4 regions of the Mesobacillus stamsii genome follow, and region 3 is predicted to be linked to each of the others. Evidence: riboswitches for the same ligand, from Rfam matches in the RefSeq annotation. Region 3 holds a riboswitch; each other region holds the start of a gene.
The links. Region 3 has a riboswitch for cobalamin ahead of metE (5-methyltetrahydropteroyltriglutamate--homocysteine S-methyltransferase). Riboswitches for the same ligand answer to the same signal wherever they lie in the genome.
Positions count from the first base shown of each region.

Region 1 (7,865 bases), on a different contig from region 3:
TGCAAAGCCTGTTGCCATTTTTGGATCATTATTTGTAGGGGCTCTGAAAGCAGTTGCTCCCATTTTGGTACTGTTCCTGGTTATGTCGGCGATTGCCCAGCATAAACGCGGACAGAAAACAAACATGAAAATGATTATTTTCCTCTATTTTTTGGGAACGTTCTTGGCGGGACTTATCGCCGTTATTGCTAGCTTCCTGTTCCCGGTAAGCTTAAAATTGACAGCTGGCACCGAAGGAATGACGCCTCCAGGAAGTGTGGTAGAGGTTCTTAGAACATTATTGCTCAATATTGTTGACAATCCGGTTAACGCTCTTATAAATGCTAATTATATCGGAATTTTAGCCTGGGCAGTCCTGATCGGTTTTGCTCTGAGAAGTGCAGCAGATTCAACAAAAGTGGTGATTGGCAATTTAGCCGATGCTATGTCCAAGATTGTCGCCTGGGTTATAAAATTTGCTCCGCTTGGCATTATGGGTCTAGTATTTGAATCCATTACGACAAACGGGCTTAGTTCCTTGCTTGGTTATGGAAAATTGCTTGCGGTTTTAATAGGCTGTATGCTGGTCGTTGCGCTTATCGTCAATCCCCTTATCGTGTACACGATGATAAGGCAAAATCCATATCCGCTTGTGTTTAAATGCTTAAAAGAAAGCGGGATTACCGCTTTCTTTACAAGAAGTTCAGCTTCTAATATCCCTGTGAATATTAAAATTTGTGAAGAATTAGGGCTGGATAAAGACTCCTACTCTGTTTCGATTCCGTTAGGCGCAACGATTAATATGGCAGGAGCAGCTGTAACGATTTCCGTGATGACACTGGCTGCTGTCCATACACTTGGCATTCAAGTGGATATTCCAACCGCCATCCTTCTTAGTGTGATGGCTGCCATCAGTGCAGCCGGTGCTTCTGGTGTTGCTGGCGGCTCATTGTTGCTGATCCCTCTCGCAGCCAGCTTATTTGGCATCCCAAATGATGTCGCGATGCAAGTGGTTGCTGTAGGTTTTATCATTGGCGTTGTGCAAGACTCTGTTGAAACGGCACTTAACTCATCGACAGACGTTCTTTTTACGGCTGCTGTAGAATTCAGAAAATGGCGCCAAGAAGGAAAAGTAATCAACATCAAGAAGACATCTTAACTGTCAAATATTCAAATGAATAGTGAAAAATAGTTGAAAAAGCAGGTAAGATGATTTACTATCAATTCATATAACACAATATATTGTGTTAGTAAGAGATTTTTACATCTAAATATTGAAATTGCCGATAAGTATGGTGTCTGAATAAGACTTAATAGGGAATCTGGTGTGAATCCAGAACTGTTCCCGCAACTGTAAGTGCTGACGAAATAAGGATGAACCACTGTCTAACAAATAGATGGGAAGGCCTTAAAATAGGGTGATGCACAAGTCAGGAGACCTGCCATATTTATTCGTGTTATCTTCTTCGGGAATAGGGAAGGTATACGGGGATAAATTGATAGTCTCATGCTGTTTTTGGTGCTTTATATGAGCTGTTAGGATATCAACGTTACTTAAACCCATCTTTCGAGATGGGTTTTTCTTATTTTTCAGGGAGCATTTTTTACACACAGGAGGTCGGACATGGAAGGATTATCAGCAAATGTGTCAAGGACATTTCAGAACAGGCTCGTCCTGCCGCCAGATACAAACCATCTTGGCACGATTTTTGGCGGAACCGTGCTGTCCTATATTGATGAAATCGCCGCAATTGCCGCGATGAAACACAGCAGGAGGGCAGTTGTCACCGCCTCGATTGACTCGGTTAACTTTCTGTCTGCCGCGGTAGTAGGCGATATTTTAACACTCGAAGCGGTGGTCATTTCAACAGGCAGAACATCAATGGAAGTATTCGTGAAAGTGGAAAGTGAAAACTTGAAAACAAGCAGGAGAACGCTGACGACCACGTCAATTCTTACGATGATCGCGAAGGATGAGAATGGTAAACCGGAGCCAGTCGCAAGGGTCATTCCAGAAAACGATCAAGAACGGGAGATGTTCAATACTGCCGATATGCGAAGGAAGCGCAGGCTGGAAGCAAGAAAAAGCAATCAAGTTGGAGGGATAATCGATGAGTATCCAAGCAAAGGATGAAAATGCAGCAAAACTGATCGCAGAAATAGAGTTTGCGTTCCCTAAATTGGACTTTCCATTTTTCAAAGCAAAGGTGGACCAAGCCCTTGAAGTGAAGGATATGACCGATGATCAGATCGAGAACATGTTGATTTTGACCGCAGTGGAACGAATTAGCCGGGACGAGCCTGAATGGACATATGTAGCTGCGGGGTTTTATTTAAAAAAATTATACAGACTTAGTGCCCATTTTCGAAATGGAAGAATAGAATCTGGTTACGGTTCATTCTATGAGTTGATCAATAGCTTAATAGAGATTGGGATTTATGACAATCGAGTGTTAGCATCCTACTCCCGTGACGAAATAGATCACCTGGAAAAAGTCATCGATCCAGAGAGAGACAAGCTGTTTACCTATATAGGGCTTTTAACCTTGGCGGAAAGGTATCTGGCACGCACCCAAAATGGTGATATTGCCGAACTTCCACAGGAGCGATTCATGATGATCGCGATGACATTGTTAGCTGAAGAACCAAAGGAAAAGCGGATTCCATTAGTGGAAGAGGCTTACTGGGCGCTTTCCAATTTATATATGACAGTCGCCACACCGACATTATCGAACGCTGGCAAAAGCTATGGACAGTTATCGAGCTGCTTTATTGATACAGTTGCTGATGATTTAAGAAGTATTTACGACTCGAATACAGATATTTCCACCTTAAGCAAAAACGGGGGCGGAATTGGCGTTTACCTTGGAAAGATCAGAAGTCGCGGCAGTGATATCAAAGGTTTTAAAGGGGTCAGTTCGGGAGTCATTCCGTGGATGAAACAACTGAATAACACCGCTGTTTCGGTTGATCAATTAGGACAGCGTCAAGGGGCGATTGCTGTTTATCTCGATGTGTGGCATAAAGACATCTTCTCATTCCTTGATGCCAAGCTGAACAATGGAGACGAGCGCCAGCGGACGCATGATTTATTTTCAGGCATATGTATCCCGGATTTATTTATGGAACAGGTGGAAAACCGTGGGGACTGGTATCTGTTCGATCCTCATGAAGTAAGGAGGGTCATGGGATTTTCCCTTGAAGATCATTTTGATGAGGAGAAGGGGGCTGGCTCCTTTCGCGAAAAATATTGGGCTTGCGTCCATCAATCTGGTTTGTCACACGAAGTGGTTCCTGCTATTGAAATCTTCAAATCTATCATGATTTCTCAGCTCGAAACCGGCACCCCCTACATGTTTTACAGGGATCAGGTCAACAGGCTCAATGCAAATCACCATAAAGGGATGATTTACTGCAGCAATCTCTGCACAGAAATCACCCAGAATATGAGCCCTACCCTCCTTGAAGAGGAAACGGTGCAGGACGGAAAGATAGTAATCTATAAAAAACCGGGGGACTTTGTTGTCTGCAACTTATCCTCGATTTCTTTAGCAAAGAGCGTGATAGATGATGTACTTGAGAGAGTGATCAACATCCAAGTTAGGATGCTCGATAATGTTATCAATATCAATGAAATTCCTGTCCTCCAGGCGCAAATAACCAACCAGAACTACAGGGGAATCGGACTGGGTACATTTGGGTGGCATCATTTACTGGCTCTTCAAGGGATTAAATGGGAAAGTGAAGAAGCGGTCGAGTATTGTGATCGTCTCTATGAAACGATTGCCTTTTTCACTATCAGCGCAAGTCTCGAGCTGGCAAAAGAAAAAGGGGCATACCCTTATTTCGCAGGATCGGACTGGTCAACAGGACAATTTTTCAAAAAAAGACAATACATTGGTGACAGCTGGGACAACCTGGCTGAGGAAGTAAAGCAGAATGGAATCAGAAATGGGTATCTGATGGCGGTAGCTCCAAATTCTTCCACTTCGATTCTAGCTGGTTCGACAGCAAGTATTGATCCGGTTTTTAGGTTGGAATACTCCGAGGAGAAGAAGGATTATAAAATCCCTGTGACCGCACCAGATTTATCGGCCGAAACGATGTGGTTCTATAAGACAGCCTATAACGTGGATCAGCATTGGAGCATCAGACAGAATGCCCGCCGACAGCGCCATATCGATCAGGGGATTTCGTTTAATTTCTACGTCACAAACAACATTAAGGCAAAAGCGCTGCTGGAGCTGCATATGGATGCATGGAAGTCCGGACTGAAAACGACGTATTACGTCCGCTCCACCTCCAGCAGTGAGTTTGCTGAATGTGAGAGCTGCCATAGTTAAAAGAAAGGATGAAAATCAATGACGCAATTGAAGAAAAGAAACCTTGTAGACGTTGGAGCTCCCAATGCTTCAACTGGCATTTTAAATGGCCAGAGTTCCAATATATTGAATTGGGATGATGTCCGTTTCCCCTGGGCTTATCCAAAATACAAGAGAATGCTGGGGAATTTCTGGACTCCTTTTGAGATCAATATGTCAAAGGATATCAAGCAATTTTCCATGCTTTCCGAAAAAGAACAGGATGCTTTTTTGAAAATCATCGGTCTGCTGGCACTCCTTGACAGCATTCAAACAGACTATGCTGGCAAAGTTGCCGATTATCTCACCGATTCCAGTTTAAATGCATTAATGATCATTTTGGCACAGCAGGAAGTAATCCATAACCATTCCTACAGCTACGTGTTATCAAGCAACGTATCCAAGTCGAAGCAAGAGGAAGTGTTCGACTACTGGCGGACAGAACCGATCCTGCGCAAGCGGAATGAATTTATCACGGACGGCTATAAAGGGTTCGCGGAACATCCAAGCATAGGAAATTTGTTGCATTCCATCATCTATGATGTCATTCTCGAAGGCCTGTTTTTCTACTCGGGCTTCGCCTTCTTTTATAACCTTGCGCGGAATCAGAAAATGGTCGCCACCAGCACGATGATTAACTACATCAACCGGGACGAACAGCTGCATGTAGGGTTATTTGAAAAAATTTTCAAAGAGATTCTCCTTGAAAATCCAGAATATGACACAGAATCACTGAGAGAATTTGGAACGACAGCCTTCCAAAAAGCGGCACGATTGGAGACTGAGTGGGCTGAATACATTATCGGCAACGAGATCGACGGGCTACTTTTGTCAGACGTGGAAGCATATATCAAGTTCATGGCAAACAAACGGGCAGAACAACTAGGCTTTACTGCCCCCTTCGAAGGGCATCGAACCAATCCATTAAGATGGATTATCGCCTATCAGGAAGTGGACCTTGGCAAAACGGACTTCTTTGAGCAAAAATCAAGACAGTACACGAAAACCTCCGATGAGAATGGGTTTGATGAACTATAAGACTGCCATCGAAAACAAAAGAAAAGCGCGTTGATCCAGAAGGATTAACGCGCTTTTTAAACAGGCATACATAAAAAGATGTCCTGCTCCAAAGAATGAACTTTTATAAAAAGACATGATATAATGGTATTAATAGTAAGGAAGAATGTGAGGGATTCGTTATGTTATATGATGTTCTTCAAGAAAAGCGTGATTTAATATTAAAAATTGCAGATGATCATGGCATCTATAATGTACGGGTTTTTGGTTCAGTTGCAAGGCATGAAGATGGACCTACAAGTGACCTTGATTTACTTGAAGAATTTGAGAAAGACAGAAGTTTGTTTGATCTGGTTCGATTTAAACAAGAGATTGAAGACATACTCGGTATTAAAGTCGATGTTGTAACAGAGAACGCGATTCATTGGGGTATGAAAGAAGATGTGGTAAACGGAGCTATTCAATTATGAAAAAGGACAAAATCTATTTGCTTCATATTTTGGAGTGCATAGAAAATATTGAATTATATATTTCAAATGGTGAAAGTGACTTTTTTAGTTCTAAACTAATTCAAGATGCGGTCATTCGTAACTAAACGTGTTACAATAGATTTTCGAAAGCAAAATCCCCATGTACCTTGGCGTGAGATGGCGGGATTAAGAGATGTTTTAATTCACGATTATTTTGGAGTAGATAATGGAATAGTATGGAACGTGGTTGAAAAAGAAATACCACTTTTGAAAGAAAAAATAACCGTTATTCTTGATAAATACGTTTAATACGTAAAGGCTTGGGATTTAAGGAATCTAAAGCCTTTTTATTGCTAATTCACTTACAAAATTGTTCCTGTTTGAAGTGGGAAATACTTGGAGAATAGAACTGAAATACAAAAAGCCTTACCCGTTTTTCAGAACGGATAAGGCTTTTTGTTAGGCTTTTCTAAGCTGTGGTTGCTGCCTTTTTCTGGGTACTTGTTGCTTCTGAAGTCTTTCTCTGGTAGTAATACCAGTTTAAGATGATCGACAATACATAGAAACCAATGAAAAGCGAGAATGCTGGCACATAGCCGCCGGAAATAGTAACGGACCAGCCGAACAGCTTCGGAATCAGGAAGGATCCGTACGCCGCGAAGGCTGCGGTGAACCCTAGGACTGGTGCCGCTTCTTTCGGAACGAAGATTTCAGGGATCATCTGGAAGGTGGAACCAGAGCCCATACCAGACGCAATGAACAGAATCAAGAATGATGCCAAGAATCCGCCGAACTGCTTTGTGCCTAGAAAATAAATGACACTACCAGCTCCAGCCAACATCACTATCAGGACGATCGACGTCAGCTTAGCTCCGCCCATTTTATCAGCAAGCCATCCGCCGACAGGGCGTGATGCTGCGGCAAGGAAGGCACCTAAGAAGGCAAAAGAAATATATTCAGGGAACTGTGCTTTCAATAATAGTGGGAATGCTGCTGAATACCCAATGAAAGATCCGAATGTTGCAACATAAAGCCATGTCATGATCCAAGTGTGTTTCCTTTTTACAATCACGAATTGATCTGAGAATGATTGCTTTGTTCCAGGCAGGTTATCCATGCCGAACCATGCTGCGATCGTGACAATTGCAATTGGTACAAGCCAGATGAAAGCTGCATTTTGCAGCCAAACCTGCTGGCCGTTGGATAATTGCTGTCCATCACCAGCGATAAAAGCGAAAGTTCCAGTTGTAATGATCAACGGTGTTACGAATTGAACGACAGAGACCCCCATATTGCCTAAACCACCATTGATTCCAAGTGCGGTTCCACGTGCCTTTTTCGGAAAAAAGAAACTGATGTTGGAGGAAGAACTGGAAAAGTTTCCGCCACCCAGGCCGGAAAGTGCTGCGAGTAAAAGCATAACCGAATAAGGTGTATCAGGGTTCTGGACAGCGAAACCGATGCCAATTGCCGGAATCGCAAGCACTGCCGTCGACAGGACGGTCCAGTTACGACCACCCATCATCCCGACTCCAAAGGTGTAGACAAATCGTAAAGTTGCACCAACAAGACCAGGCATGGCTGCTAAAGTGAAAAGCTGCTGATCCGTAAAGCTAAAGCCAATATCATTTAAGCGAATGGCAACTACAGACCAAATCTGCCAGACAATGAAAGCGAGCATCAGGGAAGGAACAGAAATCCATAAATTCCGTTGGGCGTGTTTCTTGCCTTCGGATTGCCAAAAACGATTGTCTTCCGGATTCCATTTATTTATGCGAGCCATTTTCATTCCTCCAAATATTTTTAAGTAGGTGTTTATAAGATTAATAAACCATTTATATCACACAGTAGTTGTGACGAACTTCACATCTGAAAACACCAACACAATTCTGTCAAAAAGTATTGAACATTTTTTGACAAGAGGGCATCATCAATGCCTATAGGGGTATCGAGATTTGGTGCAACGGGTTTCAGCAGTTTGAAATGGAATAGGGAGAAACACCGATGCGTTCACCATTTTTCAGCACAGGAAGTAAAT
Region 1 is NZ_JAUSUN010000020.1:61,973-69,837, reverse strand. It holds gene sstT (serine/threonine transporter SstT) at 1-1,138, shown strand, start outside; cobalamin riboswitch at 1,256-1,440, shown strand; gene J2S25_RS14675 (acyl-CoA thioesterase) at 1,604-2,113, shown strand; gene J2S25_RS14670 (ribonucleoside-diphosphate reductase subunit alpha) at 2,091-4,322, shown strand; gene J2S25_RS14665 (ribonucleotide-diphosphate reductase subunit beta) at 4,341-5,378, shown strand; gene J2S25_RS14660 (nucleotidyltransferase family protein) at 5,540-5,827, shown strand; gene J2S25_RS20060 (HepT-like ribonuclease domain-containing protein) at 5,933-6,136, shown strand; gene J2S25_RS14655 (MFS transporter) at 6,297-7,610, opposite strand.
Region 1: linked by a shared signal. The riboswitch ahead of J2S25_RS14675 (acyl-CoA thioesterase) and the one ahead of metE (5-methyltetrahydropteroyltriglutamate--homocysteine S-methyltransferase) in region 3 are both predicted to bind cobalamin.

Region 2 (7,865 bases), on a different contig from region 3:
AGCCAAGCCTTAATCCAGGGATCGCAAACATTTTCGTCATCGATCGAATGAGGAGCAGATTCCGATATTCATGTATGTAAGGGGAAATAGATTCATATTCTTCGAGGAAGTCGAAAAATGCCTCATCGACAATTAGCAAGCAATGCAGCCTTGTGCACTCCTCTAGCAAATGAAGAATGATCGATTTAGGATAGTAGGCACCTGTTGGATTATTAGGATTGCATAGAAATAAGGCAGCTGCTTTCTGGAGCTTGTCACTTACATTGTCCTCGATCCAGGCCCCGTCAGCTGGCAGCTGGTGATACTCAATTTGGCAGCCATTCCCCCTGCATGCTTCTTCGTATTCTGAAAAAGCAGGCTGGACAATCACCACCTGTTTCCCTGCAAGCATCCGGCCAATCAGGGAAATAATTTCAGCGGCTCCATTTCCGAGAAGCACCTGATTTTCCTGCAATCCTTCGCGATCGGCTAGCTTTCTTTTTAAAAATGTCCCGTTTGGGTCGGGATACTCATGAACCGATTCTAGGAGTTCGCCCCAATTTTCTTTTACCAAAGGAGGTGGTCCCAGTGGATTTATATTGGCGCTGAAATCCAGCTTTTCCTTTGGAATGGTCAGGTTCATTTCTTCATATAAATAATGTGGATTGGCACCATGAGATGGCCACTTCAAAGACAATTCCCCCAAGCCACAGCACTGCTAAAAAGAGCGGAACAGTCGCTGTTACAATTTTGTTTGCTGCTACCATATGATTTTTCTCAAGAGGGACAAGTTCTTCGCCCATCGTGGCGCGTTTCGATACGATCCCTTTATAATAATTGATGCCTCCAAGCTGGATCCCCATGATCGCAGCCACAGCGGCCTCTCCCCAACCGCTGTTCGGACTTGGGTGCTTTCTGGCGTCGCGCCTAACCATTTTCCAGGCAGACATTCTAGTAGTGTACATCGGGCGGTTCATTATGATCATACAAAGAGAAGTTAACCGGCTTGGTAGCCAGTTCACCAAATCATCCAGTTTTGCCGATGCCCAGCCAAATTCAAGATACTTCTCGTTTTTATAACCAACCATCGAATCACAAGTATTGATTGCCCGGTATATAAGCGCAAACGGGGCTCCTCCAATGGCCGCCCAGAAAAGCGGAGCAGTAATGCCATCGCTCGTGTTTTCAGCAACCGTTTCAACGGCCGCTCGGACTATTTCTGGCTCATCAAGCCGTTCTGTATCGCGGCCAACAATCCAAGAAAGCTTTTCTCTTGCCTCTTCAAGATTGTTAGTAACAAGTGGATCATAAACCGATAGACTAGCTTCCTTGAGACTTTTTTGGGCAATCGCGGTAGAAATCAGCATCGCTTCCATGAAAATGCCCGCTGCTGGATGGATGTAGTAAAAAATGGAAGTAACCAAGATGGCAATGCCCCCTACAATCAGCAGAACAACGATCACCATTGCCGTGCCTTTTGCCTTTTTGCCGCTGCCCCTATTCATTATGCGGTCCAATTTGTAAATAAGTGTGCCCATCCATTTCACCGGATGCGGCCAGTCCGGCGGATCCCCCACAAACCAATCAAGGAGGACAGCAAATGTTACGGCGATAAGATGATGGACGATCACTTCTTCCCCCTTTTCTGGCTGCTCCTAATTGCTTCGACTGTACATTCATAGACACCTTTGCCAATGATTTGTCCAAGAGGAGTTATCGTGCCGGCATATTCCAGCTTTTGCCCACGCTGGGAAGAGGCGATGAGAATGCTGTCAGTTGAAGTACCTGTTGCCACGGTCCCTGACAAGGAGTCCCTTATCTCCAAATCATGCAGCGCCTTTGTTTTTGCTTCTGTTGCTGTGATAATACTTTGGATGAACGCTTCTTCGGTCAGTTCACCGCTTATGTAAATCCAGGTATTGATCGTTCCAGGTGATGAGTCATTGGAATAATACTCCCTGCTTCTCGAGGCATCCACCGCATTTCCCACACCTGCTGTTATAACGAAAAACACTGAAAACCCTTCTTCTTGATATTGCTTATAACATACATCTTCTGTCCTCACGGCAGTCATCATCCCCACCGTTTCCTTCGGCTCTATTCCCTGTTTCTTCAAATATTGGCTCATTTCTTCCCGATGGTCCCTGCAATTATAATCCTTGTTCACATGGCGGTTCACGAAGCTGCTGTACCAGCCCGTTCCCGCGCCAACAACTCCCGAAGAAATAGTTCTTAATGGAATAGGAGATTTCAAGACAATGAAATCTCCTGTCACTTCAAGATGGCTTGAGCCTATTTCCACTGCTGCTGCCTCGTCTGAGCCATTTGTAGGAAGCAATACCATTTCTGGCACAGCCTCCTTTAAATGTGAAAAAGGGCTCAACTTTTTAGTTAAAAACATCTGGGTAAACCGCTTTTGCAAGCTCTTCTAACCCTTCTGTCAGTCTCGGCCCTGTTCGCGTCACCTTGTCTGAATGTACATCAACTACGCGATTTTCTTTGACCGCGGTAATATTCTCCCAGCCTTTGCGGCTTGTTACATTTTTAACTGGCTCAGGTGTATAGTAACCGTGGGTGGTAATAATCACATCTGGATTTCTTTTTATAATTGTCTCTGAATCCAGCTTAGGCCATCCCTCTTCGGTAACGGTATTCTCTGCATTTATGATCTGCAGCATTTCATCAATGAATGTATTTTTCCCAGCTGCATAAACCTCCGGCGCCGGAGATACTTCTACAAATACTGACTTGCGATCTTCCTCTTTTATTGCTTGTGCTTTTGTTTGAATCTCTTCCGTTTTATTCTTCATGTCCGCAATCATCGCATCCGCTTTTTCCTTTTGGCCGGATGCTGTTCCCAGCATGCTGATCGATTCATATACTTGATCGAAAGTTGTCGCATCATTCACGACAAGTACGGTAATGCCCGCATCTCTAAGCTGCTGCAATCCAGCTTCCGATGTATGGGCACTTGAAGCATGGGCAAGAACCAAATCAGGCTTCAAAGAAATGATTTTCTCGACATTAAACTCCATGCCGCCAACTTTCTCTTTCTCCGCCACTTGTTCAGGGAAATTATCAAAATCAGAAACTCCAACAATCTGTTCCTCCAGACCCAACCCGTATGCAATTTCTGTATTGCTTGGAATCAGGGAAACAATTTTTTCCGGTTTTGATTCTATTGTTACATCTTGTCCTGTTCCGTCTGTGATCACTACAGGGAAAGTCACTTCTGCCTGCGGGGCTGTTTCTGCAGTGTTTGTGTTTTCTTGTTTCGTCTTATCCGCATTGTCGCTGCCACATCCAGCTAGCGACCCAATCAACAGCAATAAAGCAAATAGGAACGCGTTCCACTTTTTCATCCTTCATTCCTCCAAATTATCTTTTAAAGTACCAATTTTTTTTAAAAAACCGTCTATAAACCTAAAAAAACACCCCCATTATTCCATGGAGATGTTTGTGCCGGTTTGTCTATTAAGACAGAATCGTTCTCAAACACCTCCTATCCTCGTAGGTTGTGAAGCAAAGAATCTGGCAGGTCTCCTGGCTTCTGGTCATTGCAAATCAAGCGCCTTCCCATACAAAAAGTACAGTGGCAACATGCTTGAAGCTCCCAGTTACAGTGGCGGGACCGCGTTGGAATTTCACCAACCTTCCCTATTAAGTCTCTAAACTAGAAATGCGTTTAGAAAACACCAAATCTTTATGTATTTAATTTTCCGTTGGTATATATTATACACAATTTTTGTCGAAAAAAGTGTCAATTTGAGACGAAATGACTAAAAGTTTTTTCCCAGCGAATGAATCCTACTAATCTCACCCAGACTCTTCTCATAAGCTTTGTTCATCTTCCCGCAAAAGAATCGCTTCCTTCGTCATAACCGCCAGTTCTATTTTTTCAATGGTTTTGCAGTAATGATGAAAAATATCTCCATCACAATGATCCTTTCTTTGAAAATAATCCAGTACACGCCAATCCTCAAACCAATCCCCGTTCTCTGCCTCTTCTTGAGGAATATTCGGCCAGGCGTATTTTAAAGACGGGCTGTACAGCCGCTCGGCACCTTTCCTTAACTCGCAATTTTTGACGCGCCGCTTATAAAGGGAGCGAGGAAAAGATTCGTTTACATCATTAAATACATCTGGCCAATAATCTTTTCGCGAGCCCGTGTGTGGGTGCTCATCGGCCCATTTCAAAACTCCTGACAAAATCTTTTCCTGCTGAAAAAGCAGCGAATACAATTTTTTTCCGAATAAAATTCTCTCGTGAAGCGAAGTGAAATACCGTAAGGCTGCGCCAGCAAGGGATGCTTTCTCCGTGTCATTCCCAGCTGCATAAGGAAAAATAGTGTTATTAAGGTTCAAGAAATCATACATTTTAAAGCTGACCGTTCCTGTAACGATTTTTTGATAATGCTGATTTTGAATCAATCTTTTTTCCAAGTAGTTTTGTTCATTAATCACCATTGCAATCGCTAAGCTAGTTTTGTCGCCACTATTCCAAAAATAATCCCACATCGTCTCCATAAAGGTAGAAATACCAAAATAGCGCAAAAGGTAAAACATTTCTTTCTTGACCTTGACACTCAAGTCATAAATCAAAAATTGGGGAAATACATCCTGAAAAATCAACCAACTACCTCGTTCCAAAAATGCAAAAAAATCTTCCTGCTCTCGTTCAGGCAAAAGCTTTGTTAACAGCTCCCCTTTTAAATCGGTCATATTCCATCCAACGTTACGGGAAACCATATGTCCAAGCAATGCCCAGTGTATTTCAGGATGCTGATGGTAAAAATCAAAGTACGCTTGCGTCCGCGTGCTATTGTTTTGGTTGAGTTGTCTCGTCTGTTCTTTTATCACTTGGATTCTACTTTTATCTTTTTGTGATAAACAGGGGAGTTCCCCAGAAGTCTTCTTGTTTGCCTTGTTCTTTAAGTCTTTTTTAATATCTGAGAAAGAGTTCAGCAAAAACGGCATCATCCTTCATATGAATTCATTTTTAGTGGATCAGTTATTCCTATCAAAGGAATGCATATTCATTTTGCACAAGGAATATGAATACAAAGATGAATATTTGGGAGAGGACGGATTAAATGAATCATCGGGTAAATAAGGAAATGAATAGAATCGTGAAGCAGTTAATCCGGGACCAATCAAAGGATGGTGCCTGGCGTTATCCATTTGAGACCGGGATCGCAACGGATTGCAGTATGATTATCTTATTACGGACATTAGAGATAGAGGATGAAGCGTTCATAAAAGAGTTGGTGGAAAGGATAGCTGGAGAACAACAGGAGGATGGGTCATGGAAGCTGTTTCATGATCAGAAAAACGGAAATCTGACATCCACTGTGGAAGCTTACTATGCCCTTCTTTATTCTGGGTATCGAGATCGAAAAGACAAGGATATTCAAGCAGCCAGGCGATTTATTTTAGCCAATGGAGGGGCTGGGGAAGTCCACCAGTTTTTGAAAATCATGTTGGCGCTAACAGGACAGTGTGAATGGCCGCATTTCCCAATTAATATTGAGGTAATGCTGATCCCGGATACCTTTCCGATCAATCTTTTTGACCTTTCCGTATACGGTCGAGCCAACATTATCCCTTTTTTAATTCTCGCTAATACAAATTTTCGTAAAAGAACAGCCCAATCACCCGATCTCTCCGATTTATTTCAAAACAGAGAAGTTCGCTTATTTACAGAGGAACAAGATGAGGAGCTCCGCTCGCTTACGAAATGGGTGAAACAAGGGATTAACGGGTTGAAATCTCATGGGAATCTTCGCGAATTGGCATTATATCGGGCCGAAAAATATATGCTGGACCGTATCGAGTCAGACGGTACGTATTTAAATTATTTCAGCACGACCACCCTTATGATTTTTGCCTTATTGGCAAGAGGCTATCACTCTACCCATCCAGTGATTACCCGTGCAGTGCAAGGTTTAAAAGCAATGACCACCCGGATGGATGACAAACTTCACTGCCAATACACAACGGCAACAGTTTGGAATACGACCTTAATTAGTTATGTCCTGCAAGAATCTGGTTTCGCCTATTCCTCCAGCCCTGTCCAAAAGGCAAATCAATACATTCTCTCGCGCCAGCAGCTTAAATACGGAGATTGGGCCATTCATGAATCAACGGTATTGCCAGGAGGCTGGGGGTTTGCCGACTTGAACACATTCCACCCGGATATAGATGACACAACAGCCGCACTGAGGGCGATTCGTACTTTGGCGACAGAGCAAGTAGATTACCGACAGGCATGGGATCGTGGAGTAAACTGGCTCATTTCCATGCAAAACAAGGACGGAGGCTGGGCGGCATTCGAAAAAAATGTGGATAAAAAGGTGTTGAACTTGTTCCCGGTTGAAGGTGGACAAGATTTACTGATTGATCCGTCCACGGTGGACTTAACGGGGAGAACTTTAGAGTTCTTCGGTAACTTTACAAATCTAGATTTTCACCAGCCAATGATCAAAGCTGGGGTTCGCTGGCTGCTGCAGCAACAACAGACAGATGGTTCTTGGCTGGGACGTTGGGGCGTATATATTTATGGCACATGGGCGGCCGTGACGGGGATGATTGCAGTCGGAATTTCTCCGAAGCATCCAGCCATTCAAAAGGCACTGACTTGGCTGCGGAAAATTCAGAATCCAGACGGCGGATGGGGAGAATCCTGTAACAGCGATATTCAAAATCAGTATGTACCACTTGGTGACAGTACCCGCACGCACACCGCATGGGCACTTGACACCCTCATCTCAGCTGCAACTACCGTTACATCTGAAATGGAAAACGGAGTCGCTTTTTTAGTGGATCGGAAGGAAAAAGATTGGACGTCAACCTACCCAAAAGGCAGAGGTATGGCAGGGTCTTTTTATATCAATTATCATTGTTATGAATATGTTTTTCCATTGTTAGCTCTGGCTCATTATCAAAAATTGACTGACGGCCAGCTGCTAACTGGTGAAGAAAGGAGGTAGACAAGAGATGTTAGCGGAACCCCACTATTTTATCGATCTGAACACATTAATCTGGCTATTTCCGATCATTTTTATTTTCCATGACTTAGAAGAAATCATCACCATTGAATCTTCGATGGCGACAAACAAGAACAGAAATCCGAAGACTCCCTTCGTCGAGATGACATTAACAATGAGAAAAAAACTAGGTTCAACCGCTGCCCAGCTTGCTGTTTCAGCTACCTGGATTTTACTTATCATCACATTCACTGCCATAACAACCGCCCACTTTTCAGACGTATGGGGCTTTCTTTTGTTTACAGCCATTCTTCATTTATTTGTTTTCCAGGCATCCATGCATATCATTCAAAGCATTATGTTCAAGGCCTACACACCCGGGATCATAACGTCCCTAATCCTCCTAATCCCTTACAGCCTCCTTACCTATTGTCTTTTAGCCGAATCAGGACATCTAGACTGGCCTTTCTTTTTCACCAGTCTCCCAATTAGTTTGGTGATGATCCCAGTTTTCCTAGTTGGCAATCTTTTAGGACGGTATCTTATTCGGTGACTGGCCCTGCTACTCATAGTATCAAAATGGGATAGGAAATAACCTGATTCACTCCTGTTCAGGAAGGAATCAGGTTATTAATATTCCTAATAGCATTCCCACACTCCCGCCACTTTCAACCATGACTCTTTTTGGAGTTTAGTTGGAATCTTAAAGTGGAAAAAGACTGATTTTTGTAACTAATATAATGTAAAAGTTGAAAAACAGAGCAACTTTCTGTTAATATCCGCATGGAAGGACCATAAATTCCTAATAGATTATTTAAACAAAAGATGTAACCGGAATTATTATTGACAGGGTAAGTAAAAAAATAAATGCTATGATAAGGAATAGAAAATCTTTATCGG
Region 2 is NZ_JAUSUN010000006.1:182,230-190,094, forward strand. It holds gene cobD (threonine-phosphate decarboxylase CobD) at 1-670, opposite strand, end outside; gene cbiB (adenosylcobinamide-phosphate synthase CbiB) at 627-1,610, opposite strand; gene J2S25_RS07395 (adenosylcobinamide amidohydrolase) at 1,607-2,323, opposite strand; gene J2S25_RS07400 (ABC transporter substrate-binding protein) at 2,367-3,341, opposite strand; cobalamin riboswitch at 3,496-3,694, opposite strand; gene J2S25_RS07405 (DUF2515 family protein) at 3,811-4,956, opposite strand; gene shc (squalene--hopene cyclase) at 5,073-6,968, shown strand; gene J2S25_RS07415 (HXXEE domain-containing protein) at 6,976-7,518, shown strand.
Region 2: linked by a shared signal. The riboswitch ahead of J2S25_RS07400 (ABC transporter substrate-binding protein) and the one ahead of metE (5-methyltetrahydropteroyltriglutamate--homocysteine S-methyltransferase) in region 3 are both predicted to bind cobalamin.

Region 3 (7,865 bases):
GGTAAACGATCCAGCGGAAATTGGCCAACTGTTAGACGTACAAGTCCAAGCGATTATTACCGATTTTCCCGAAAGAGCGATTGCGATAAGAAATAAGCGTTAACACTTAACAAACACGAAGGATGTTTATCATGAAGAACCTAATGCTAGCTGGTCTTGCTTGTCTTGTTTTTTTGATACCGATAGCGGTTCCCTGGGCGATTCATGCATTGGCGTCAAGGCAAAACAATGTTAACCAAGCCCCGATTATTGTAACTGTTTCGGTAATTGCCCATCGCGGTGCGTCCGCGTATGGGCCGGAACATACATTGCCAGCCTATAAACAGGCCATTCAAATGAAAGCAGATTATGTAGAGATCGACTTGCAAATGACAAAGGACGGCCAATTAATCGCGATGCACGATGAAACACTCGCTAGAACTACGAACGTTAAACAAATATATCCACATCGCGCTCCATGGCGAGTAAAAGATTTTACTTTAAAAGAAATCCAGCGTTTAGATGCTGGCGCTTGGTTCAATCAGGCAAACCCGAAGCTAGCTCAAAAAGACTACCTAGGTCAGCCAGTACCAACATTAGACGAAGCGATTAAATTTGTAAAACAGCAGGCTGACGGGAAAGTAAGCCTTTATATAGAAACAAAAGCTCCAAATATCTATCCTGGAATGGAAGAAAAATTGATCAATATTTTAAAAAGCAACGAAATCCTCGACGATCCCAACCTCATTATCGAATCATTCAGTGAGGACAGCCTGCGCAAGCTAAAATCAATCGTACCACAAGTCAAGCTTATTCAACTCTACACAGCAAAAATGCTAAAAGGCAAAGATCCATCCCAAGAATTCAAGCGAATCTCCGATTATGCCTATGGAATCGGACCAAGCAAAGAGCTGGTAACACCCCAATTCATCCAAAATGCCCATCAGAACAAGCTCGTCGTTCACCCATGGACCATCAATACCCAAAAAGAAATGACAACCCTCCTCTCCCAAGGAGTCGACGGCCAATTCACAAACACTCCAGATAAGTTAGTTGGATTAATTAAGTGAAGTTCGGACAGGTTTAGCAGGAAAAGAGGAAAAGTAGTCCGAACTGGGGCGAAGTTCGGACAGGTTTCGGCGAAAAAGAGGAAAAGTAGTCCGAACTAGAGCCAAGTTCGGACAGGTTTAGCAGGAAAAGGGGAAAAGTAGTCCGAACTAGGGCGAACTTCGGACAGGTTTTGAAGGAAAAGAGGAAATGCCAGCAATTTGAATTTTTCACCATCTATATATTAGAACAAAGAGTAATCTTTTGACACCAGCCTCTTCTCATGCTAGTATTTTTATTAAATTTAAAAAATTTTTAATATTTGTTTACAGTTTTCTGTTTTTTTATCGAGAACTGTATCTCTGTTTGCTTCAGGTGCTGAGCAGCTTTGCTGTTTAGTTAAAAGGGAAGACCGGTGAGAAGCCGGCGCGGTCCCGCCACTGTATTGGGGAGCGACTTATCGTTAAGCCACTGTTTCGCTAGAAATGGGAAGGGATAAGGAGCGGTGAACCAGAGCCAGGAGACCTGCCTGTTGTACGCACTTTACTCTACGGGTGTATAGAGCAAGTGAAATACGCAGAGTTGAGAGGGATTCTCTCTCAGCTTTAATTAACGATGCGCATTGATCTCTCTTTTCCCCAAAAAAGAGGGATTTTTTTCGTTGTTTCACCTATTTTTTTAAAACAAAACGAGGAGTGTTTCACATTGAAAAACGTAATTAGTACAAATTTAGGTTACCCGCGGATCGGGGAGCATCGTGAATGGAAAAAGGCGCTTGAACACTTTTGGTCGGGCAAGATGGAAAAAGAAACTTTTTTGCTGCAAATGCAAGAGTTTCGTTTGGATCATCTTAAAAAGCAGTTGGATCAAGGGATTGATCTAATTCCTGTTGGCGACTTTAGCATGTATGATCATGTGCTCGATACCGCAATGATGTTTGGCCTTGTACCAGAACGGTTTGAATACAAAGGAGGCAAAGTGCCACTCGAAACCTATTTTGACATTGCCCGAGGAAATCGTTCTGCAGTTGCATCAGAAATGACTAAATGGTTTAACACCAATTACCATTATATCGTCCCTGAGTTAAATCAACGAAATCCAGCATTTGTGGAAAATCGTCCGCTTCATTTTTATCAAGAAGCAAAACAAAAACTCGGGATCAATGGGAAACCCGTTATTCTCGGTCCGGTGACGTTCGTAAAACTGGCCAAAGGGTACGATCAACAAGAATTAAAGGATATGGTGGAGCTTTTTACCCCTCTGTATGCCCAGATGCTAGGTGAATTAGAAGCGGCTGGAGTGGAGTGGGTTCAAATCGATGAACCGATATTGTGCACTACCCTATCTGCCGAAGAAATTCATTTGTTGAAAGAAACATACGAGACACTAACCAAAGCGGCTCCAAAAATAAAAATGATTTTACAGACGTATTTTGACCATCTTGATTATTTTGAAGAAATTACAAGTCTTCCTGTGCACGGAATTGGCTTAGATTTTGTCCATGATGATGGGCAAAACTTGAAAGCATTAAATACGTTCGGCTTCCCTCAGGACAAAATGCTTGCAGCAGGTGTGATTGATGGGCGAAATGTGTGGCGAGCAAATATAGAAGAACGAATCACCCTTCTTGAAAAAATTGCTGCAGCAGCAAAGTGTGAACAGTTGATGATTCAGCCAGCTTCAAGCCTCTTGCATGTACCAATAACTGTGAATAATGAAACTGAATTAACGCCCACTCTCAAAAATGCCCTTTCGTTTGCAGATGAAAAACTGCAGGAAGTTGCTCTTCTTTCAAAAGGAGTAAAAGAGGGAAAAGCAGCAATTGAGAAAGATATCAAAGCCAGTAAAGCTGCAATTGAGACGTTGAATGGTTCTCCTGAACGAAACAATACAAAAGTCCAGCTTGCTACTGCCAATCTAGAAGCAATGAACGCCGAGCGCCAAGCTCCTTTTGAAAGCCGCAGCAAACTGCAGGAGTCCGCTTTTCAGTTGCCCATTTTGCCGACAACCACCATTGGCAGCTTCCCGCAGACACAGGAAATCAGAAAGCAACGGTTAAAATGGCGTAAAAAAGAGCTGACCACGGAACAATATGAAGATTTTATCAAAGCTGAAATCAAAAAGTGGATTGAAATTCAAGAAAAGTTAGGACTGGATGTTTTTGTCCATGGAGAATTTGAACGTACCGACATGGTCGAATATTTTGGCGAGAAATTAGGCGGCTTTCAATTTACGAAATTTGGCTGGGTGCAGTCATATGGTTCCAGATGCGTCAAACCACCGCTCATTTTTGGGGATGTAGCATTTTTGGCTCCGATGACGCTGAAAGAGTCCGTTTATGCCCAATCGTTAACTTCGAAGCCTGTAAAAGGCATGTTGACAGGTCCGATCACCATCCTGAACTGGTCCTTTGTACGCGATGATCTTTCCCGGTTTACCGTTGCTAACCAGATCGCGCTTGCATTAAGAGAAGAAATTAACATTCTCGAAAAGAATGGAATCCAGATGATTCAAGTAGACGAACCGGCGCTTCGCGAGGGCTTGCCATTAAAAAAAGAAAAATGGGACAACTACTTAAATGCAGCTGTTCACGCCTTTAAGCTGGCAGTCTCCACAGTAAAAAATGAAACCCAGATCCACACTCATATGTGCTATTCCGATTTTGAGGAAATAATGGATGCCATCAACGCTTTAGATGCTGATGTAATTTCAATCGAAACGTCGCGAAGCCATGGAGAGCTTATCCAATCGTTCGAAGATACCACCTATGAAAAGGGAATTGGGCTCGGTGTTTATGATATTCATAGTAAACGAGTACCAACTATTGAGGAAATGTCCACCAACATTTCACGCGCCCTGAAAGTCCTCGATCCAAAACGATTCTGGATCAATCCAGACTGCGGGCTGAAAACAAGAGGAACCGAAGAAACCATCGAAGCACTTAAAATCATGATCGAAGCAGCAAAGGAAACGAGAGAGACAGTTGGGTATCCCGTCAAAGAAACAAATGCTTTTGTGAATGCAAAAGAGTAATCAATTTAGATGATGGTATGCAAGTGGGACTCTATCTTAAAACTTTTTTTGAATACTATACAATTCGTATACAGTCGATTCTGTTCCATGTTAGCTGGAAGCGCACTTCTACTATCTCAATCTGAAGTCATCTACTAACAAATAAGATGTAATTCTATTAAAAATTGATCGTCTCTCTATTTATAGAGATCGGTCTTTTTTTATGTTATCCACAATACCTTTTTTCAATAAATAAATTCCTCTCAAATAAATTTCCCTCCCCCCATTCATTTGTGTATTTGTACACGAAAATGTGTACAGTTATAACCTTTGTGTATCTATGCGAACTTACCTGAATACTATTGGAAACGTTTACAGTTATTTATATAATCTAAACATGATCGATCAAACAAAATATAAATAAGGAGGAAGCTAAAGTGAAAGGGTTTATGCAGAAACTAGGAAAATCGCTGATGATGCCAATATCTATTATAGCTGCAGCGGGTATCTTTTTAGGGTTGGCCGCGGTACTTCAAAACCCAAATATTGTCGGTGAAAGTTTTGTTCAAATCGAGACTGTTCAACAATTTCTGGGATTTGTTAGAAAGTTAGTTGGAACTTTATTTGGAAATTTACCGATCCTCTTTGCTGTATCTGTAGCCATCGGTTTAGCGAAGGATGAGAAAGCAACAGCTGCATTTGGAGCAATAATTGGATTTCTTTTATTTCATGTCACAATCAGTTATGTGCTAGGTATTCAAGGAATTACACCAGATTCCACATCAATTGATGCTCTTAAAGAGAATGGGTTGAATGAACTTGAAGCAACCACAATTGCATCTCAATATGAATTAGTCCTTGGAATATTTAGTTTCCGTATGAATGTATTTGGTGGAATTATTGTCGGTATGTGGACGGCATTTATGCACAATCGTTTTTACCAAATCGAGCTTCCTATGGCAATCAGCTTCTTTGGTGGAAAACGATTTATTCCGATTATTGTCACAGTAACAATTCCCATACTTGCTTTAGGGATGTTTTTCATCTGGCCATTCTTTAATGATGCAATTGTTTGGGTAGGTGGAGTCATAGCTAGCTCTGGAGCAGTCGGTTCATTTTTATTTGGGTCATTCGAGCGCCTGCTTGTACCAACTGGCTTGCATCATATCCTTAACCAACTAGTTCGTTTCACACCTGTCGGTGGCGTAACAGATATTAATGGGGAACAGACTGTTGGTGCGTTAAATATTTTTAATACACTGCTAGCTCAGGGTACCTTTGATTGGAATGTTATGCAGGAAGCTACACGTTTTCTAGCGCAAGGAAAAATTCCTTTTATGGTATTTGGTCTTCCGGCTGCTACCTTGGCAATGTATAAAGCAGCCAAGCCAAGTCAGAAGAAGCATGTTAAAGGTTTATTATATGCGGCAGCACTTGCTAGTTTCACAACTGGAATTACAGAACCAATAGAATTTGCTTTCTTATTTGTATCACCATTATTATTCTTCTTCCATGCTTTTATGGCAGGTATGTCATTCTTTTTAATGGACATTTTGAATGTAGCGATCGGTAACGTTCAAGGCGGGATAATTGACCTAGCCGTTTTTGGAGTACTTCAAGGAACATCAACGAATTGGATTGCAACAATTATTGTAGGAGCTGTTTATGCAATTTCTTACTACTTTGTTTTTAAATGGGTAATTGAGCGTTTTGATGTGAAAACCCCAGGTCGCGAAGAAGATTCGAATTTATCTCCTGATGCTTATAAAGAAACGGTCGCATCAACCACTTCCGATAAAGGTGATGCAATCGTAGCAGCACTAGGTGGATCAGAAAATATTAAAGAAGTAGAGAATTGCTTCACCCGCTTACGACTTGTACTAGGATCAATCGACAAAATTGATGAAGCAGCAATAAAAGCAACAGGAGCTGCAGGAATTGTAAAAATAAATGAAAATAATCTTCAGGTCGTTTATGGGCCGCAAGTCGAAAAAATAGCTTTAGAAGTAAAAAGGAGTTGGACTAAATGAAACAACATAACATAGTACTAGTAGGTGGAGGTTCAACATGGACACCGGGAATTTTAAAAGCACTCACAAAACATTTACATGAATTTCCGTTAAAACGTGTTGTACTATATGATGTTGACGAAGAACGTCAGGAAGTAATAGGAGAGTTTGCCAAGATTTTATTCGCTGAAGAAGCGCCAGAAGTAGAATTTACTTATACCACAAACAAAATTGAAGCATACAGCGATATGGATTTTGTCTTCTGTCAAATGCGTACAGGTGGATATCCAATGCGTGAAAAGGATGAAAAAATCCCGCTCGGTTTTGGAGTAATTGGGCAAGAAACATGTGGAGCTGGTGGTTTCGCATATGGAATGCGATCTATTCGGGATATGATTGAAATGGTCAATGATGTAAGACATTATAGTGCCGATGCTTGGATTTTAAACTACACTAACCCGGCTGCTATTGTCGCACTAGCACTAGATAGAGTGTTTCCAGATGACAAAAAAATTCTAAATATTTGTGACCAGCCAGTTAACTTACTCCGCTCTTATGGTCGCCTAATAAATTATGATTACAATAAGTTTGAACCAACATATTTCGGGCTTAACCATTTTGGATGGTTCACACATATTTTTGATGAAAATGGAAATGACCTTGCGCCAAAAATAAAAGAGATGATTTTACAGGGTGGATTCCGCCCAGTTGATGCGGAACAACGTGATCAATCATGGTTAGATACGTACGCATTAGTCGAAGATATGGTAAGAGATTTTCCGGAATATCTACCGAACACATACCTGCAATACTATTTATATCCACAGTATAAAGCGGCAAAGTTGGATAGTCATCATACTCGCGCAAACGAAGTGATGGAAGGTCGTGAAAAGAAAGTTTTTGAAGAATGTCGAGATATTGTTTTAAAAGGAACAGCTAAAAAATCTCAAGTTGTTCATAACGATGCACATGGTGATATGATTGTAGAGGTAGCAGCATCTATATCAAATAACTTACGGCGCACCTATATTGTTATTGTTCCAAATAACGGGATTGTCTCTAATCTGTCGAATGATGTAATGATAGAGGTAGCGGCATCATTAGGTATTAATGGACCTGCACCTTATGCAGTAGGAGAAATAGAATCGTTCTATAAAGGACTAATTGAAGGTCAGCATGCATATGAAAAGTTGACGGTCGAAGCATATCTTGAAGGATCATACACCAAGGCTCTTCAAGCTTTGACGTTAAATCGTACAATTGTGGATGCCAAAAAGGCAAGACTTGTTCTAGATGCTCTAATTGAAGCTAATAAAGAATATTGGCCAGAGTTAAAATAATGTAAACAGATTGTCTCTAAAAAATCATTACAAGGAGCGGGATCCTATGGATCTCGCTTTGTTTTAATTAGTCAGTGATTAGTACTCCCAAACAATCCTTCCGTACTATGATTTGCGGATCAAAGGAAAGGTGGATTACAAATAATCAATTCGAGGAAAAGTTAATGAAGGATTACCAAGAATTGCGTCTAAAGTACCTGCCATAAATTTTTCAGGAAGTATTGAAAAAGGAATAAAGTCTCTTGTTTCCAATGGTATAAAAGCTATTATGGCAATTTTTTTCGTGTGATGAGTTTAGAAAAAAACAATGGAAAATGAATGGTTTTTCCGCTAGATATTCCTATAAATGATACTTTTTAACATACTCATTTAAAATATAATTCGTTAAATAATGAAAGCTGAGACGTTCAGAAATATCAATCCCATCAATATACGTTTCTGATGTCATTCCATAAAATTGATAATCGGTTAGTTTTGA
Region 3 is NZ_JAUSUN010000002.1:173,391-181,255, reverse strand. It holds gene J2S25_RS02330 (glycerophosphodiester phosphodiesterase) at 1-103, shown strand, start outside; gene J2S25_RS02325 (glycerophosphodiester phosphodiesterase) at 132-1,049, shown strand; cobalamin riboswitch at 1,383-1,573, shown strand; gene metE (5-methyltetrahydropteroyltriglutamate--homocysteine S-methyltransferase) at 1,732-4,059, shown strand; gene J2S25_RS02315 (PTS transporter subunit EIIC) at 4,476-6,068, shown strand; gene J2S25_RS02310 (6-phospho-alpha-glucosidase) at 6,065-7,387, shown strand; gene J2S25_RS02305 (MurR/RpiR family transcriptional regulator) at 7,728-7,865, opposite strand, start outside.

Region 4 (7,865 bases), on a different contig from region 3:
CATGTTGGTAATGCCAATTGACATTACAATATACCAGTTATTTCAAAATATAATAGTAGTTGGGATTTAAGCTGGATTAATTTTTAAAAAGGTTGGGGCCTTTCTGCCGAAAATTTAAAATCGGGGTTGGTCATGTTCGTGCTCGGTAAACGAGAAGGAACGAAAAAATAAGCTACTCTAAAAAGAAGGGCAGGACGGAGATCTTGGAAGGACATCTGAAAAAGTGCAAAAATAAATAGGAGAAAAGCGGTCAGAAAAGAGAAGCACAAGAAACATAACTTTTGGGACTTTGTTTTAGCTAAAGCAGGGGAATTTGGCATACTCGATCTGGCAAAGTTTTTAGAAGAAGAACGGGACGCGGTATATGGAGCAGTCCAGGAAGGATCCAAATGTTTTCGGAGGAACCAACGCCTAATTAGGACAGGTTGTGTGGAGAACATATAAATGATGTAAAGATGGTCGATAAGGTTTGCGTTTGTTTATCAGTTAGTATAAAGTAAAAAAAAGCGTGCTCGCCTTGGCACACTTTTCAATACCTAGATTTTTAATAATTCTTCCTCAAAATAGAAGGTGGCCGGATACTCTTTAACTGTGTATGAGTATCTTTTCATGTTTTTTACATATTGAGATTTCATAATAGTCACTTTTTCACCGGTTTCTTTGATACTGACAGATTGACCAGACTTATAAAGGTTGCTTGCGCTTTTCAATTAGCCACGCCCTTTCATATTCACCTTATTATATCACATTTTTAACGTTCCCATTTGTAAATAACAGCTGTTTTTTGGTTTTTACAAATTTCCTAATTCCCTTAATACTTGCACTTCGCTTCCTGGTCTGTTATTATTAAGGAGGATTATTTTTGTTCGGTATGCAAGGAAAGAACATGCACTGCTTGATTCGCCTGGATTAACTGAAACAAGAATAGTAACAAATTGTGTGGATATCACACTAGGAGGCAACAAAAATGGAAAACGGTAAAGTAAAATGGTTCAACGCAGAAAAAGGTTTCGGATTCATCGAGCGTGAAGGTGGAGAGGACGTTTTCGTACACTTCTCAGCTATCCAAGGCGAAGGCTTCAAGTCTCTTGAAGAAGGCCAAGAAGTATCTTTCGACGTTGAGCAAGGTGCTCGTGGACCTCAAGCAGCTAACGTTACAAAATTATAATAACGGATTAGCCCATACAAACAAGCCCTGATCTGATCAGGGCTTGTTTTTTTGGTGCGCGTCTTGTTGTAGCTGGAATAATTAGTTAGCAGTGGGATTCCATCTAATTTGGAGGGATTTCAGAATTTTCCGTTGATCAATCGTCCTATCCGGTAGATAATAGTACTAGGCAATTTTTCATAATCATAGAATCCCGGGGGATAAAATGATAGATTTCATAAAAGATTTGATTTTGCATTTTTTGATGATGCTTTCACTTGGCTTCATGTACAATTTTTTGTGGATGCAAAAGCGTTCGGATTATAAGAAACAAATCTTTAAAATGGCAATCCTTGTGACGCTGCTCGTGACAATGGCATTGCCTGTCAAATTCCAAGAAGGCATGGAGTTTGATTTCAAGCTGATACCTATCTTTATCGCTTTCTTCTATTTAGGCAAGAAGGATGGACTTCTCCTGATAGCGGCACTATTGCTATTGCAAAGCCTGATGGACATCGACGGACTGCTTGTTTTAACCATCAACTACGGGATCATCTTCCTTTTGTTTTTTGCGTTGGAAAAGACTTATAATAAATCGACGGTCAGCAGGAAAATCATTCTAGGTATTTTTGTCTATAGTTTAATAACCCCTACAAGGCTTGCTGCATTGATCAAATCTGGCCATGCCGATGCCTGGATGTATTTACTCGTCTTTTCACTTGTTTCCTTCCTTGCTTTATCGTTTATCATTTATATCATGGAAATGACCAACTTACAGCTTAAGCTGATGCATGATCTACATAAGGCAGAAAAATTCTCGGCCATCAGTCAGCTGGCTGCATCCGTCGCCCATGAAATCCGCAATCCAATGACGACAATCAGAGGCTTCATGCAAGTTTTGCAGGGAGATAGGAACCTGAGTGACGATCAGAATCTTTTCATTTCCATTTCTCTCCAAGAGCTTGACAGGACCCAGACAATCATCAATAACTTTTTGGCGCTGGCCAAACCAAATACAGGGTCCATGAATCCAATCGACCTAAGCACCATTTTGAAAGAAACGACCGCGTTCATGAGGTCCTATTCTCATCTCAGAAACACAGAGCTGGTAGAAGCAATTGATAATAGTCTTTGCATTAAAGGGGATGCCCATGAAATCAGGCAGGTATTTGTCAATATCCTGAAAAATGGGATTGAGGCAATGCCTTCAGGAGGCAGTATTTATATCATTGCTAAGGTTGATAAGGGTTATGTAAGGATCCAATTTCGGGACGAGGGCATTGGCATGACAAAGGAACAGCTCGCCCGGCTCGGTCATCCATACTACTCAACAAAGGAAAAAGGTACTGGCCTCGGGATGATGATTTCCTATGATATCATCCAAAGAATGAGGGGCAAAATCAAGGTCGAGAGTGAAGAAGGAAAGGGGACAATTTTTATGATCTTGCTGCCCTGCGGCTGAGATTTCCGTCACAATTCCCCCAAATTATGCTATGATAAAAAGAAAAAAATGGACTTAATGGATAGTATTTCTAGGGAGGATAAGCTGGATATGAGAGCAAGGGTAAGAAAAAGTGAACCTTTTTCATTTGACAAACTGAAAGATTTTTTCACTACTATACTGCTGCATCTTAGTTTTTATGCCTTCATCGTTCTTCTCGTCATATTTTTCATCGACAATTTTAGTTAACTACATAATGAGGTTTGGGATCGGTAAAATAAAGAAGAAGCACTGAAGCCATATGGTAAGGCCTGACAAGCGATCCGCCATCATTCCATGAAAAAAAGCTGAGTTGCTCAGCCTTTTTTTGTTTATGATCCCATCAAATTACAGACCGAAACTTCTGTCTTTTGAAGCAAACATATAGGTTTTATGATGGAACCTTATCCCATAGATCAGCCCCATTGCCATCATATTGCCCATCAACGAACTTCCGCCATAACTGATGAAAGGCAACGGGATCCCCGTAATCGGCAGCAGCTGAATGGTCATTCCGATATTTTGAAAGACATGGAAGGCAATCATGCTGATAACCCCTGTACTAATATAAATGTTAAAAGGGTCATTCGTATCCAGTGCTGTTTTGGTCAGGTGGTAGATGAGCAGGAAATAAAGGCTGATAACAAAACTGCCGCCGATAAAGCCAAATTCTTCACCAATGACGCTGAAAATAAAGTCCGTATGGCTTTCGGGAATATAGACTTCACTGCCATTGATTCCTTTTCCTGTCAGCATGCCAGAGCCAATCGCACTAAGGGATTTCAACAGATGGTAACCGTATTCCGGGTAGCTCTCCGGATCAAGCCAGGCATAGATGCGGCCAAATTGATACGTTTTTACTCCGAGATATTCTTTCAGAATTTCCGGCTTCCAAATGACGAGATAAAGAATGCTGGCTCCTATTGCGGCTCCGCTTCCATAGAGAGGCAGGATGATAGCCCAGGTGATGCCTGAGACGAGGATGATTCCAGTAAAAATCGCTATGATTACAAGAGATGTTCCGAGATCAGGCTGCATTAAAATCAGTCCCAGCGGCAAGGCGGTAATGACTCCAAGTTTGACGAACAGCAGGAAATCAGTTTGGAGGGTCCTGCTAGGATGGTTTTGATGATGGGCATAGATGGCACTGCTCAAGGCTAGAATCAAAAAGACTTTCATGAATTCAGATGGCTGGAATGATCCAAGTGGTTCGATGAAAAACCAGCTTTTTGCCCCGTTTCTTTCTTCAGCAATGCTGGCAGGGGCGAAAAATAGGAAGATGAGCAGAAAAATCCCGAATCCATATAAATACCAGGAGAGTTTACGGTATTGTTCACTGTCAAACATCATGACTACTGCAATGATTCCTGAACCAACGATATACCAGAATATTTGCCTACTTAAAAAGTTCTGCCCAATATATTGCCCGGTTTTCTGAGCGCTATAAATCGCAAGGCAGCTGGTTAGAAAAAACAGCAATAGGAGCAGTGTCAGTGTCCAATCAAAACGATCATATTTTTTAGTCGTTGTATCCATTCGCTCCACCCGGTTCCATTCGTTTTCCTAATAATCGACTATCTGGTTTCGTTTTCCCTAAAGGCAAAGTTCCTACCATTTTATGTTAACAGACAACGCTAACGCTCACAACCCCTGACTCGGGAATCGACTCAGATATGGATTAGACGAATGATGGGAGGGTTTGGTTTCTGTAACAAGGGGATTCTTTTTATAGGTGGAGTGGATAATATTTATGACTCGGAAGAAAGATATTTCCCTGCGTTTTTGTTAGAATGGAAGAAGCTGTCGTTCTGAAGCTTAGAATTCTCCAGGAGGTTTTGCAGTTGAAAAGGAACCATCCTTATAGCAGGGATTTACTATATCTCCACATGAACGAACGGGACCATTATGTGCTTTCGCATGGAATCGAATTTCATGAATTTTTCAAGTCGTTACAAGATCCATTTGCCCATCTGTTGCTGTTGAAGCATCGCTATGAGGATGGCGAATTTAACAGTCATACTTTATTTGAATATGTACCTGGTGACAATGCTGAAAAGCTGGCACAAGCGAATGTACATGCATTCGGTGACTTTTGCTGGATTGATTTTGAGGAAGTGGAAGCGCTGAACGTGCTGACCGCCCAAGAAATAGCCGAACTCCTTTATCTTGGACATATCAAGCATCATTTGAAGCTGCCATTTTACAATCAGCTTAATAATCGGTTTGTTTATTTGTCCAATGAAGATGGCTGGTTCAACAAGATCTATTATCGCAATTTCAATGACTTTTACCGCATGCTTGGCGATGTTCTATCAAGCAAACTCGGAGAAATGAAGCCGGAAAAAATGCTGCTTGGAATCCGCAAAAAAAAGTCTTATCCATCAGTAAGCAAAGAAATTCTTAAAGCGTTGATCCCTGCTTTGAAGGAAGGGGCTGTGCTTTCGCTGAAACAGATGCAACAGAACCGCAACAGGATGGAAATACCAATCTGGATTATCGGAGATTTTGCCGACATGGATGACATGCATGATGAATACAAAGAAGCAAGTCGCAGCCAACCGGACGGCAGAATTGTTTTTGATAAAAAGTTAAAGGAATGGAGCTTGCTTGCACAATAAGTAGAACAACAAAATTTTTGCCGCGATTGTTGGAAGATCGTGTATAATGAGTTGGAATGGATCATTGCATATTGAAATGAACAGGTGTCTTTTTAACGAGACTTAATAGGGAAGGTTGGTGAAAATCCAACGCGGTCCCGCCACTGTAAATGGGAGCAAGCTGAGAAATGCCACTGTACAAATGTATGGGAAGGCACAGCGAGCATTGACCATAAGCCAGGAGACCTGCCTGTCCATTGTACCAAGCCAACCTACGAGGATAGGGAGGTGTCGACAAGCTTTATGTCTTTTTTGTAAAAACATTTGCTTACTCGGACATCTCCGCTTCAGATGGAGATGTCTTTTTGTTATTTTTCGAAAAAATGGGGGGAGCAAATGAGGCCATTTACCCGGATCATTTTACATAATAAAGGAATAGCCTATGTATTTGCGATGGCATTCTTGATCAGCTCGATGCTGCTGGGGATCGCAATTGGAACGGTAGCCATTCCTGTCTCTACTATTATAGAAATCATTTTTACAGATATTTTCCGGTTACAGGGACAGGGGATCGATCCAATGCATGCTAGTATTGTCATGGAAATTAGGCTGCCGCGTGTTTTGCTGGCAGGCCTAGTTGGTGCGTCACTTGCAATCGCCGGCTCTGCATTTCAGGGTCTGCTGCGAAACCCTCTTGCCGACCCGTATACGCTTGGAATTTCTTCGGGTGCCTCCATTGGAGCAGTTGCAACGCTTTTTTTTGGCGTGTCACTGCCTATGGTTGGAGCATTCACCCTGCCGATGCTTAGCATTCTGTTCGCATTTGCCACTGTGTTGTTTGTGCTATTTTTTGCCCGAAAAGTCGACAGACTGCTTAGGGTGGAGACAATTATATTAACTGGAATCATTTTAAGTTCCTTTCTTGGATCATTCATTTCATTGATGATTGCCCTATCTGGCGAGGAGCTGCGGCAAATTATTGGCTGGCTGCTTGGCAGCGTCTCGATGCGTGGCTGGGAATATATAAAAATCATTTTTCCTTTCTTCCTTATTGGACTGGTGATATTGTTGGCAAATACGAGGGAGTTAAATGCGATGTCCTTTGGAGAAGAGCGGGCACAGCATCTCGGTGTCAACGTCGAGCGCCGCAAGCTGTTGATTTTGCTGTCCGGTTCACTTTTGACCGGTTCGGCTGTTGCAGTGTCAGGAACGATCGGCTTTGTCGGCCTGGTTATTCCCCATTTAACAAGGACTATCTGGGGCCCTGACCATCGCCATTTACTGCCATTATCGGTGCTGATTGGCGGGGGATTTCTGATTCTAGCCGATCTAATCTCGCGGACGATTATTGCTCCATCAGAATTGCCAATTGGTGTGATTACAGCATTAATCGGTGCTCCGGTTTTTGCGTTGATTTTAATGAGAAATCGCAGAGAAAGAAGTGCTGGACGATGATTACTGTGAATGGCTTAACTGGCGGATACGCAGGCGGCGAGGTGCTGAAGGGCATCTCCTTTCAGGTTGGCCACGGGGAGCTTTTCGGAATTCTTGGTCCGAACGGAAGCGGGAAAACGACGCTGTTAAAAATGATCAGCGGTGCATTGGAATTCAGAAAAGGTGCCATCGAGCTGGATAGCCGGCCGTTGACTCAGTATTCACCGAAGCAGCTGGCGAGGATGATGGCGGTCCTGCCGCAGCATTCCGACCAGGCGTTCCCATATCGTGTGAAAGAAACCGTTTCGCTTGGCCGTTATGCGCACCAGAAAGGCTGGTTCCACAGCTGGAGTGAGGAAGATGAGCAGATTGTTCTCAAAGTGATGGAACAGACAGGGATCACCCATCTGCAGGAAAAATCAATTGTTGAACTGTCCGGGGGTGAAAGGCAACGAGTCTATCTTGCGCAGGCACTGGCGCAGCAGCCGAGGATTCTGCTGCTTGATGAGCCGACGAACCATCTGGATCTTAGCTTTCAAAAAGAGCTGTTGGATTTGCTAAAAAAATGGGCGGCAGAAGAGGAGTTGACGGTGGTCTCGATTTTTCATGACTTGAATCTAGCCTCGCTTTACTGCGACAGGCTACTGCTAATGGAAAATGGCGAGGTACTGATTGTTGATACTCCTGCTGAGGTTTTAAAAGAAGAGCGAATCAAGGCTGTTTACAAGACAAAGGTCAAAAATCATCCGCATCCTGAAATTGCCCGGCCACAGCTGCTGCTCGTTCCTAAATCAGACGGCAATCAAGCAGCCAATTTCCAAATAGACGCATCGTATCTTGACATTGGATCAGACCGGATTGCACTAAAGACACCGGCGAAATTGAGGACAATGTCTTCTGGAATTACGGGTGCCGGGATTGGCTGGCATAATTCCTTCGTCCACCGGGTGGTTCCGATGGATTATGATTGCAGTGACCATAAAGCAGAAATGGCTGAGTTTCTGCAGGCGAATGGTTTCCTGCCGAGCGAGACGGTTGCGATGATGACGGCTGTTCCTGCGGAATCCGTCGCACACCGTTTTTTTAAGAACGGGGAAGTTTCTATCTTCATTATGGTCTCTGCAGGTAATACGCATCGGGAGAGTCCAAGAAATATCAATACATGGCTGTTCATTAATGGCCGAATCTCGGAAGAAGCGTTCATCCA
Region 4 is NZ_JAUSUN010000024.1:20,905-28,769, forward strand. It holds gene J2S25_RS15735 (cold-shock protein) at 968-1,168, shown strand; gene J2S25_RS15740 (ATP-binding protein) at 1,374-2,609, shown strand; gene J2S25_RS15745 (FtsW/RodA/SpoVE family cell cycle protein) at 2,976-4,163, opposite strand; gene J2S25_RS15750 (hypothetical protein) at 4,469-5,245, shown strand; cobalamin riboswitch at 5,311-5,492, shown strand; gene J2S25_RS15755 (FecCD family ABC transporter permease) at 5,621-6,679, shown strand; gene J2S25_RS15760 (heme ABC transporter ATP-binding protein) at 6,676-7,865, shown strand, end outside.
Region 4: linked by a shared signal. The riboswitch ahead of J2S25_RS15755 (FecCD family ABC transporter permease) and the one ahead of metE (5-methyltetrahydropteroyltriglutamate--homocysteine S-methyltransferase) in region 3 are both predicted to bind cobalamin.